One region of the Peribacillus sp. AS_2 genome, then DNA from elsewhere that is predicted to be linked to it. Evidence: riboswitches for the same ligand, from Rfam matches in the RefSeq annotation. Region 1 holds a riboswitch; the other holds the start of a gene.

What was found. A riboswitch is a leader RNA that binds a small molecule or an ion and turns the genes downstream of it on or off. The one in region 1 is predicted to bind S-adenosylmethionine.
Region 2: it holds a riboswitch for S-adenosylmethionine, as region 1 does, so the genes downstream of both, OTG27_RS20375 (Na+/H+ antiporter NhaC family protein) here and OTG27_RS22835 (YezD family protein) in region 1, are expected to answer to the same signal.

Annotation. Positions count from the first base shown of each region.
Region 1 covers NZ_JAPTGA010000017.1:19,235-25,128, forward strand. Annotated here, with positions in the region: gene cysC (adenylyl-sulfate kinase) at 1-58, opposite strand, end outside; gene sat (sulfate adenylyltransferase) at 102-1,250, opposite strand; gene OTG27_RS22830 (phosphoadenylyl-sulfate reductase) at 1,303-2,019, opposite strand; gene OTG27_RS22835 (YezD family protein) at 2,189-2,332, opposite strand; SAM riboswitch class I at 2,489-2,597, opposite strand; gene ssuE (NADPH-dependent FMN reductase) at 2,877-3,410, opposite strand; gene OTG27_RS22845 (TetR/AcrR family transcriptional regulator) at 3,598-4,185, opposite strand; gene OTG27_RS22850 (SDR family NAD(P)-dependent oxidoreductase) at 4,353-5,099, opposite strand; gene pdxT (pyridoxal 5'-phosphate synthase glutaminase subunit PdxT) at 5,244-5,843, opposite strand; gene pdxS (pyridoxal 5'-phosphate synthase lyase subunit PdxS) at 5,845-5,894, opposite strand, start outside.
Region 2 covers NZ_JAPTGA010000012.1:148,982-154,875, forward strand. Annotated here, with positions in the region: gene hutG (formimidoylglutamase) at 1-259, shown strand, start outside; gene OTG27_RS20365 (hypothetical protein) at 581-736, shown strand; gene OTG27_RS20370 (SOS response-associated peptidase) at 796-1,467, shown strand; SAM riboswitch class I at 1,803-1,910, shown strand; gene OTG27_RS20375 (Na+/H+ antiporter NhaC family protein) at 2,101-3,417, shown strand; gene OTG27_RS20380 (chromate transporter) at 3,564-4,109, opposite strand; gene OTG27_RS20385 (chromate transporter) at 4,158-4,787, opposite strand; gene OTG27_RS20390 (LysR family transcriptional regulator) at 5,032-5,894, shown strand, end outside.

The DNA of each region.
Region 1 (5,894 bases):
GTCGGTGCTCCTTGGTCAATGACGTCTCATGCCATGTGACATTCGTACTTTTACTCATTTGATAATCCCCCTCTTCATGTGGCCCTTCCATTTATGTCCAATCAGTTATAAACTTCATTTTTTTTTAGACCTTCTATCAATACCTCGATGACTTCCTTACGGCTAAAGGTAGCTGGAGGAATTTCTCCATTACGCAACATTTCCCTTACCTTCGTTCCAGACAGTATGACATGGTCTTCCTTGCCATGCGGACAAGTTTTAGCGGAAGCCATATTGCCACATGCTTTACAGTAAAAACTATGTTCAAAGAATAATAGCGTAATTCCTAACTCATCTGCGTTAAAGTTCCCGAAGATTTTTTGAGCATCGTATGTGCCATAATAATCGCCCACACCCGCATGATCACGTCCGACGATAAAATGGGTGCAACCATAATTTTTACGGACCATCGCATGGAAAATGGCTTCTCTAGGTCCTGCATAACGCATGGCAGCAGGGAAAACTGCAAGGGAGACGCGATGCTTAGGATAATATTTGTCAAGCAGCACTTTATAGCTTTCCATTCTTACATCTGCCGGAATGTCATCTGATTTAGTGGCACCGACGAGAGGATTTAAGAATAAGCCGTCGACGATTTCCAATGCTGTCTTTTGAATATATTCATGTGCACGGTGAACAGGGTTCCGCGTTTGGAAACCGACAACCGTTTCCCATCCTTTTTCAGCGAAAGCCTTCCTTGTCTCGACTGGGTCCAAATAATGAGCTTGAAATAGCGGACGCTCTATTCTCTTGATCAACTTTATTTCCCCGCCGACATATACATCCCCGCGGTTATATAAATTTTTCACTCCAGGATGCTTCTCATCATCTGTTTGATATACCAATGTCGCTTCCAATTGCTTATCTGGAGTGTAAATATCAGAAACGGAGAGAACCCCGTATGTTTCACCATCATGGGTTAATGTTACTTCTTCACCTATAGTAAGGTTTCCTGCAGTTTCTTCGGTCAAAGGCAGCGTAATCGGGATGCTCCATACATGTCCGCTGCTAAGCCTCATATCCTTTACCACTGTCTCATAATCACTTTTTGTAAAAAATCCTTTAATCGGGCTGTAGGCACCAGTCCCTATCAATTCAAGATCGCTTAAAGCAATTTCATCGATTTCGATTGACTTCGTTATTTTACTAAGATCATATTTTGGTTCCCAAAGATCGATTAATGTTCCTCCGTGCGGTAAACTGATTGTCATGCTAATTTCCCCCTATGGTTTCTATTTATTTAAGCCTATAATTTCTATTTATTTAAGATAAATGCAATCCGCATTCCGTTTTTTGAGCCCCTTGCCAACGGCCTGAGCGTAAATCATCTGCATTGAAGGCAGGTGCAGTACACGTTTTACATCCAATGCTCGGATATCCATTATCATGCAGGACATTATATGGAAGTCCATTTTTGTGGGCATAACGCCAAACATCTTTCCATGTCCAATGTATGAGCGGGCATATTTTAACTGATTTGAACTTATTATCCTTATTGATATACTCGGTCTTAGCCCTTGTTTCGGATTGCTCCCTCCGCAGTCCCGAAAGCCAGGCTGTTGCCGATGAAAGCACATCTGTAAGCGGAACGATTTTACGGATGTTACAGCACTTATTGGAATCACTAAGCCATAATTCATCGCCATATTCCGCCGCTTGTTCCTCAAGCGTCAAGTCAGGTTTCTTCATTTCGATCAAAAGCTTCGGATATCGCTTCTTCACTTCCTCGATCAATTGGTAAGTTTCCTCAAAATGAACATCTGTATCAAGGAAAACTATTTTTGCCGAAGGATTGACCTTCGCCAATAAATCCGTAAGCACGATGCCTTCAATACCAAAACTGCAAGCATAAATCAGTTTGTCTCCATAATGGTCATTCGCCCATTGCAGAACTTCCAAAGCACCTTTTGTCTCAGTGTCTTCAGGAAATACAGGGAAGTCCCCTGTATTGAAATTTTCATAGTTTATTAATGCAGCCAACTTTGTAGCCCCCTCTAAAAACTTGCTGTATCAGGTTAGAGTAACTGTTGATCAATTCCCGTTGTAATCTTCCCCGGGTTATTTGAATCTAGGAAAAAGAGACGAATCTAACCAATACTCTCTTTATATCAGTTAAACCCGCCTCTAGTTTTTCTAGTCAGCAGATACCTTATTTAATTCTTAGTTTTTCATTTCTCTCCATTTGAATGATTTTACCATCCTGGACAATAAGTGTAATGGATCCATATTTCATTGAATTAAGCATTTCTTGAAGTCGTTCAAAAATTTCTTCAAGCTGATTCTCTTTATTCAAACCAGTTCCTCCTTTAAGAAAACCCGCGAATATTTTATTTTAAATTTTTTTGATTTATATAATTCCATACAACCTTACATTGTTATGGTCTGCCTAAAATTTTCACAAAAAACAAAAATCTTTCCATGATGGAAAGATCGCAAGGTAAATATCTTTACCTTATCTTCCAAAATGATCAACATTTTGTTGGAGTTAGCACCTTGCATCCATCATGCAGGTTGCCGGACTTCAAAGGGCCAATTCCCTCCGTCGCTCTGGATAAGTTTTATTATTTTAAATATTAACATATATTTAATCCTTGTCAATGGAGTTTTCTTATAAAATAACTTGGTTTAATATTATGGATGAACTGTTATTTTTATACACACTATTCAATTTATGATTTTTTGTTCATATAAATACGAAAATAGACTCGTTTTTTTAGATAAAGTCTCCAAAAAAATGAGTCTATTTTCATTAATAGGCCTATTATTGACGCGTGTTATTCTAAAAAAATTTCTAAGGTTCCAGTCTTTTTATAAAAGGAATTAATTTATTGAAGTCATTAATTTCTTAACTGTATCGCTTCTACAAATTCTTGAACCTGACTCTGGACGCGATCAATTAAATGCAAATCATTGATCGGATTTTCTGAATTCTGTTTATCTATTTCTTTATCAACAAAATAAATCCCCTGCAGCGGCTCGCCTTTTAATATTGAAATTAATGGTTTAAGCGCATAGTCAATCGCCAATAGATGCCTGTTACTTCCACCAATCATGATTGGCAGCACCGGCTTACCCTTAAAAGCACCTTCTGGCAGCAAATCAATCAATGCTTTCAATACACCTGTATAAGAAGCCTTATAAACCGGTGAACCTATAATGACTCCTCTGGCTGCTTGAATTCTCTCTGAAAGCTTTGAGATATCCTCGCTATTATATTTCCCTTGGAATAAATCATCTGCTGAGAAATCCGTAATCGAGAAATAAGCTGTAGTAAATCCTGCATTTTCGACTAATGATTGAATATGTTTTAGTGAAATGTCCGTTCTTGATGGAATAGCCGGACTTCCTGATAAAATTACGATATCGCTCATTTGATACCCTCCAATGTTACAAGATTTCCAGATATAATTTTCTTAAAGCATTTCGTGAAGTATACATTTATCGTAATTGTCTGAAAAATATAAGTCAAATCTTACACTCTGGACATCTACTCTGAATGAAAAAAGAAACGGTCATATTTACGGCTTGATGCTCATGCCCTTAAATATGACCGTTTCATTATGTATGATTTTGTTTCCCATGAATACCATATACCAAAAGTTGAGCAATGCTCTTAATTCGTTCAGAAGTAAAATATGGCTCCTTTTTTTGTTGATGGATCTCATAATGTGTAGATAAAGCCAATGTGAAAGAAATGATCCCTACATTAAATAAAATAATATCAGAGATATATTGTATCTCTCCGCTATCTATTCTCTTCTGTATTTCAATATGCCTGGCATTTGGCTTGAAAATCTGATCTACATATTGCTTTGAAATATCTTGATCGAATTGTGTTTCCCTAAATAATATCGAAAACTGTTCTTTATTTTCAAGAATTTTTTTTATCATGGTAGTAACATGATTCTCCACTAGATCATCCGTGGATAGATGGCTAGTCCCATCTTCAGATTCCTCTTTTTCATTAGGGGTAATTGTAGCCAAAAGCAAATCTTTTTTGCTGTCAAAGTATTTGTAAATTGTAGCTTCGGAAACATTGCATGCAGAGGCAATTTCATTCGTTCTTGTCATGTCAAAACCTTTAGTGGCAAAAAGAGTCCGGGCTACATTTATGATTCGTTCTTTGGTTTGCTGCCCTTTTTTCAAAAATATCAACCTTCTTTTATAAAGATAAGACCGGTTTCACCCATCTATTTCCCATGATATATCGCTGGTATCAATCGGTCAATATTACCTTTGATCTATTAGAATTCAATATTCCCATATATCATAAATAGAAAACATCATCTGGTTGGGACGATGTTTTCTTAAAATCACTTAAAAGATGCATAGCCATCATCGACCATGACTACACTTCCATTGATCGCATCCGCTTCCTCTAACGATAATAGATAGACGGTATTTGCAATGGCTTCTGGCTTAATCAATTCACCGCGCATTTGACTTGCATTCAATTTATCGATGATTCCCATGTCTTTATAACCTTGTATGATAGGAGTGTCGACCCCGCCCGGCGCAATGCCCACAACGCGTATCCCATGAGCACCCAATTCCAAAGCTGCTGTCTGTGTCATCATTCTTACAGCGCCTTTAGTCGCCTGATAGGCAAAAGTCCCATGGGAAGCTAAGTAGCCAAACACGGAAGCGGTATTTATGATGACTCCCTTGTTACCCAGTTCCTTCATTTTCCGTCCTGCTGCCATGATTCCAAAGGCCACTCCGTGCTGGTTCACCCCAATCGTTTTGTAGTAACCTTCCATATCTTGGTCTAGGATCATACCGCCCGCACCAATGCCGGCATTATTAAACATGATATCGAGCCTTCCGTATGTTTCCACTGCTTTATTGATTAACGATTCAACATCTTCCTGCTTAGAAACATCCGTTTTAACATAAATGGCCACTCCACCATTAGCTGTTATCTGATCAACGGTTTCCCGACCCATTTCTTCATTAAAATCCGCAACAACGACCTTGTCCCCTTTTGCTGCGAATTTCAGGCATGTGGCTCGGCCTATACCGCTTGCTCCCCCTGTGATAACTGCAACTCTTGCTGTCATATACATTCCCCTTCCAAGTAAGTAAGTAAATACTTACTTTTTATTATAAAAGTAAAGAATAGTAAATTCAAGCAATATGTATTTTTATAGAGTTTTGAGCTTTCAAAAGTAAAGCTGTCCTATTAATAGGACAGCTTCATTTGTTTAGCAGGTTTTCAATTCGGCCTTACTTACGGATGTCTTCACCATTTCAATGAAAAGTTGAAGGAAGCGATCATCACCTGTCAATTCTGGATGAAATGCACTTACGAGGACATGGTCTTGTCTCGCAGCCACTACATTCTCTTCATAAACAGCCAATACTTCTACACCTTCTCCAACTTCATCAGCAAATGGCGCCCGGATGAATACTGCCTTATATGGGGCTTCCATTCCTTTGATGGATAGGTCAGCCTCGAAACTTTCCCGTTGACGTCCAAATCCGTTCCTTTTCACAGAAATGTCCATTAGTCCGAGATAGGCCACCTCATCGCCAGTCAATTCATTTGCCGCCAATACCATCCCAGCACATGTACCGAAAATTGGTTTTTTATCTTCGAAGAAAGTTTTGATCGGTTCCATAAATCCATAACGATCCATTAGCTTCCTCATCGTCGTGCTTTCTCCGCCTGGAATGATCAAGCCATCGATTTCCCGCAACTGTTCCGGTTTTTTTACTATAATCGCTTGTTCGCCGGCAGCTTTGATTTGGTTCAAGTGTTCTTCAACCGCTCCCTGTAATCCCAAAACACCAATCGTTATCATATTACCATCCACGTTCCTGCATCCGTTCTGCCGGAGCTAGTTTGGAAATAT
Region 2 (5,894 bases), on a different contig from region 1:
ATTCGCTAAGGAAAATGACTATATCATGCTTACATTATGTACGGATGTTATTGATTCAGCCTACGCACCTGGGGTAAGTGCACCATCGCCGTTTGGACTGGATCCGAAATTGGTCCGTGCCATTATTAGGCATATCGTATCGAATGAAAAGATCCTCTCATTTGATATCTCTGAAGTGAACCCTTCATTGGACGAAAATAATAAGACCGTTACATTGGCAGGGCATTTAATAAATGAGGTTTTGCTGCATTTTAAATAATGGACATGGGATGGCGGCAAATCCAATTCGGTCTTCCCAGAAAGAGCGTTTCTTTTCGTATCGACTGTTGGGGCCTTCCTTAATGTTATCTCCCAATTTTGAAGCGAAAAACCTTTAAAGCCCCCAGACTGTCCATGAATATTCATGGACAGTTTTTTGCGCCTCCTTCACAAGGATTCATGGTCCTTGCATTGCTTCGTTCAACTAACCATTTAAAGTATAAAGGCATGTGGATTTCCATGCCTCTGCTAAGTTCAATACTGATACTTGTGGGTTTTTGGTTTATAATAACAACCATCTAGCCTTTTGAGGAGGGATTCCATGAATGAATATAAAGTAACGGTCAGGAATGGCAGTACCTTAATCTTGTCGGAAATCATTAAAGCTGAAGATGAAAGAGAAGTCCTTGGCACCCTTTTGATTTCCAGCGAATTATTTAATCAACCATTTACTGATATCAGGATTTTAGAACGCTGATTTGTGACTGCCCGTTCCATTTGATACACTGTAATAAATCTTAATACGGTGGCGATATTATGTGTGGACGTTTCACTCTTTTCACTGACATAGAAGAAATAAAAGAACGGTTTGATATTCAAGGGTCATTTGATGAGGAATACCAATTCAGCTACAATATTGCTCCCTCCCAATCCGTGCTCTCCGTCATTAATGACGGGGTAAGGAACCGGCTTGGATTTCTTCGGTGGGGACTCATTCCTTTCTGGGCAAAAGACGAAAAAGCGGGCTACAAAATGATCAATGCCAGAGCGGAAACCATTGCTGAGAAAGCAAGCTTCAGGAATGCGTATAGGAAGAAGAGATGCATGATAATCGCTGACTCTTTTTATGAATGGAAGAAGACACCAGAAAGAAAAATACCGATGCGTATAAAACTGAAGAATCATGCTCCATTTGGAATGGCCGGCCTCTGGGAATCCTGGAAATCTCCTGAAGGCATCAGCATCTATTCGTGCTCCGTTATAACAACTGTGCCAAATGAGCTAATGACCAGCATTCATGACCGCATGCCTGTCATCCTAAAACCAGAAGATGAAAAAGATTGGTTGAATCCTTCCATTAATGATCCTGCATATCTGCAAAAGTATTTAAAATCATTCGATTCGGAACAGATGGAAGCATTTGAAGTATCGACTGATGTGAACTCGACTAAAAATAATTCACCTAACCTAATCCAACAAATTTGCTGAGAAGTCATTAGACCTCTCAGAATGTAGACAACTCGATGAAGATCGAGTTTGTCTGCATTTTTTTTATGGTTTTTACAATTTGAACGTTGCCTCCAGGCACTCGCTTTTCCCCCAGGAGCCTCGCACACCCGCTCCAATCAACTTAGATCTCTTTATAAACAGTAAGGAGTGCATGTGAAACACTTTAAAAATTAACCCTTGCGAAAATAGACAAAATGCTGTACTGTTATATTTGCTTTTCAAAACGACTTTCGATGTCACGAACTCAGGCAAGTTTCCAGCGTGGTACTTTTCTGGCAGGCATCGTAATTTTTAAATAATTATATAATGTAATCTTCTTATCAAGAGAGACGGAGGGACTGGCCCGAAGATGTCTCGGCAGCGGACTTAAATGGAGTGCTGTGCCAAATCCAGCAGGTTGATTTTCGCCTGAAAGATAAGGAGGGTGTTTTTTATAAATTAAAAGACCTCTTCTTGTTATTAAATAGAAGGGGTCTTTTTTTATGCCAGTTTTTTGCTACAGCTCCATGACTGAAAAATCAGGTAGGTTCAAATTGGAGTTATTTGCGAAAACTGTTAATAGAATAAGAGCTGTGACACATGTCGCGGGAAAAATAAAAAGAGGTGTACATCATGAGTGCAAACAATAAAGGGAATCCATGGGCATTGATCCCATTTGTCGTATTTTTAATTTTATTTATTGGATCCGGAATCATCACTAAAGATTTTTATTCATTTCCGGTGATTGTAGCGATTTCCATTGCATCGGCAGCTGCATTGGCGATGAATCGGAAAGAGACATTCAATGAAAAGGTTGATATCTTCTGTAAAGGTGCCGGTGACGCCAATATTATGTTAATGGTAATCATTTTCCTTTTAGCAGGCGCTTTTTCTGAAGTTGCCAATGGTATGGGGGCAGTTGAATCAACAGTCAATCTTGCCTTAGCTGTTTTTCCCCAAAATCTATTAATGGTAGGGATTTTCATCATCGCTTGTTTCATTTCACTATCCATGGGGACAAGCATGGGAACGATTGTTGCCCTGGCACCTATCGGGGTTGGAATTAGTGAACAAACTGATATTTCACTTGCCCTTTCAATGGCAGCCGTTATTGGTGGTGCGATGTTTGGGGATAACCTTTCATTCATTTCAGATACGACAATCGCTGCTGTTCGAACTCAGGGAACGAAAATGAAGGATAAGTTTAAAGTGAATTTTTTCATCGTTTTACCTGCAGCCATCATCACATGTGCCATCCTAGGAATTTTAACGATGGGTGAACAAGCTGACATTTCCCAACAGTCTTATGATTGGGTGAAGATTCTTCCGTATCTTTGCGTATTGGTCACTGCATTGGCAGGAGTCAATGTGTTCTTGGTCCTTTCCATCGGAATCGTATTTGCAGGAATCATCGGCTTGGCAGATGGTAGTTATCAACCGTTGGGTGTCATTCAAAAAGTTGGAGAAGGAATGGCGGGAATGTATGAAATCTCCTTCCTTGCCATTTTAATTGCAGGTATGGTAGCTGTAATCAAACATAATGGTGGTATCGATTTTCTACTCCACCTTGTGACACGAAATAGCAAATCGAAAAAAGGGGCGGAATTCAGCATTGCGGGGCTTGTTGGTTTGACAAATCTTTCAACGGCAAATAACACGATTTCGATTATCATTGCCGGGCCACTTGCCAAAAATATTGCTGAAAAATATGGGATTGATCCGCGGAAATCGGCGAGCGTCCTTGACATTTTTGCATGTTGTATCCAAGGGTTGATCCCATATGGAGCACAACTGCTTGTTGCAGCAGGGGTAGCAAAGATTTCACCGATAAGCATCTTGCCATATTCATATTACCCAATCCTGATTGGAATTTGTGGCGTCATTGCCATCCTGATTGGTTTTCCACGGTTTCAGCCGGGAAATGATGAAATGAAGAAACGTACCTCTTAAAAAGAGAATATAATAATAAAACACCCTGAATCATTGGATTCAGGGTGTTTTCTGTATGGTAAATACATTTATATAGTTTCAATCATTTTTCAATTTTTCTGCTTAATTCCGGTCCAAATTAGTGATGGTAGTGTGTGCGACACCTGTCATGAATAGAGGACAACACCAACTAAACCGGAAAGAATAATTACATAGGCTGGATGCCAGCGTAATTTCATTAGGGCAAATAACGATAAACCAAATACGAGTAATAAGCTTATCGTATGCCATGAAAAGTTCACGGCTATCATATGATTGGAAAGTGCTAAACTGATCGCTGCAAAGATGATCAAACTAGTGACAATCGGTCTTAATCCATAAAACATGGATTGAACCACAGGATAATGATTCAATTTGCTGAAAAATGTGGCTATAACGGTTACGAATATAATGGCAGGAAGCAAGATTCCTAGAGCAGATGATATGGCTCCTGCTAACCCAGCAGTCGAATAGCCAACGAGAATGGCACTATTGGCGGTGACAGGTCCTGGGGACATCCCGGAAATGGCGATTATATCGGTGAATTCCTGCGTTGTCATCCATCCATGCTGTGAGACTTCCGATTCTATTACGGGAATCATGGCGTATCCGCCTCCGAAAGATACAAAGCCGATAATAAAGAAGGTGCTAAACAACTCCCACAATTCCATCATTCCATCACATGCTTTCTTAAAAATTAGTTAGTCCCTATTTTGTGTTACCTATATGCCAGCACCCATGAAAGGTTCGAAATCATTTTCTTCTATTTTCCTATCTTTTTTGTCCATCTTGACATCGTAACCTAATTTTCTCTTAATGGAGATGGTCACAATACCGGCTAGGGCTCCTGCTAATATAACCATCACAGGGTGAAGAAAGAAGAGGACGGGAATTCCTGCTATTAAAATACAGAAAGTTGATTTGTCTACAACTGCGGTTTTTCCTATCTTGATAGCCGCATAGGCGATGATGGCTACTATGGAAACTCTGATCGATATGAATGCGGATTCTACCTTCGGATTATCCTGAATGAAAAAATACACAATGCCCAGGAGCAGAACAATTAAAAAGGTAGGTAATGAAACACCGATCATGGCTGCCATTGCCCCCTTCATTCCGGCAATTCGATGGCCGATAAAGGTGGCGGAGTTAATGGCGACAGCTCCCGGTACGGACTGAGATAAAGCAAAAACATCCGTAACTTCTTCGCTTTTCATCCATTTTCTCTTTTCGACCACTTCATTTTCGATTAAAGGGATCATCGCAAACCCGCCTCCGAATGTGACAGGTGCTATTTTAAAAAAGGTCCAAAATAATTGGAATAGAGTTTTCCATTGTCCTTTCATTGACATCAGTCACTTCCTTTGCATGCTTTGTTAATTCTTATCATTAACATATCAAAGAAAAAGGGCTGGGTAAATTGCAACAAAATCATCGGGTATAACAAAACGTTATACCCAGAAGATTTATCCGTTTTATAAAGAATGCCGCCAAAAATTGAATAGCCTTAGAATGTATCTCACTATTTTCATTTCACCATTTACCTAATGATGCTATCATTTTAATAAACTATCTAAAAACATGGAGGTCGTTTTCTTGAAATTGGAAAATCTGAAAATGTTTTGTTTAGTGGTGGATGAAGGAAGCATAAGCCAGGCAGCGAGGTTAAGTTTCTTATCACAGCCCGCTGTAACACGGCAGATCCATCAACTGGAAAATTATTATAACACTTTGTTATTCGACCGTGAGGAAGGAAGGCTTAGAGTTACAGAAGCAGGAAAGCTGTTATACCCTTTTGCTAAAGCCATAGTAAATGACTTCAACCATTCAAAAGAAGTGATTCAGCAATCGACGGGGAAGTACAATGCAAATCTCATAGTAGGGGCTTCCTTGACTATCGGCGAGTATTTGTTGCCGAGCTTGCTTGGGAGATTCAAAAAACAACAGCCAGAAATAAAAGTGACATTGACGATTAAAAATACGCCCCGGGTTCTGGAGGATCTTTCAAACGATGTCATTGATTTGGCCTTGGTGGAAGGACTTGTGGAAAACACCGATTTTATTGTAGACAAGTTCGCCGAAGACGAATTGATATTGGTATGTCCATCCGACCACCCATGGAAAGACAGAAAAGAAATTCAGCTAGAGGAATTGGGAAATGAAAGGATGATTTGGCGTGAATCTATTTCCGGAACACGGCTTATCGTAGAAAATATGCTACGGGAGCATGGGGTTTTAGAAAAAATTGAAAGCTACATGGAGATTGGCAGTACACAAGCGATAAAAAGTGCGGTTGAAGCCGGACTTGGAATCAGCATTTTGCCAAGGTTGACAGTGGCCAGAGAATTGGAGCAGGGCTTTTTGCGGGAAGTGGATATATACAGAATAAATATGGCAAGAAATTTATGGCTAGTCAGGAAAAACAAGCGTTTTAATAAAATAGGGGTGTCTAAATTTGT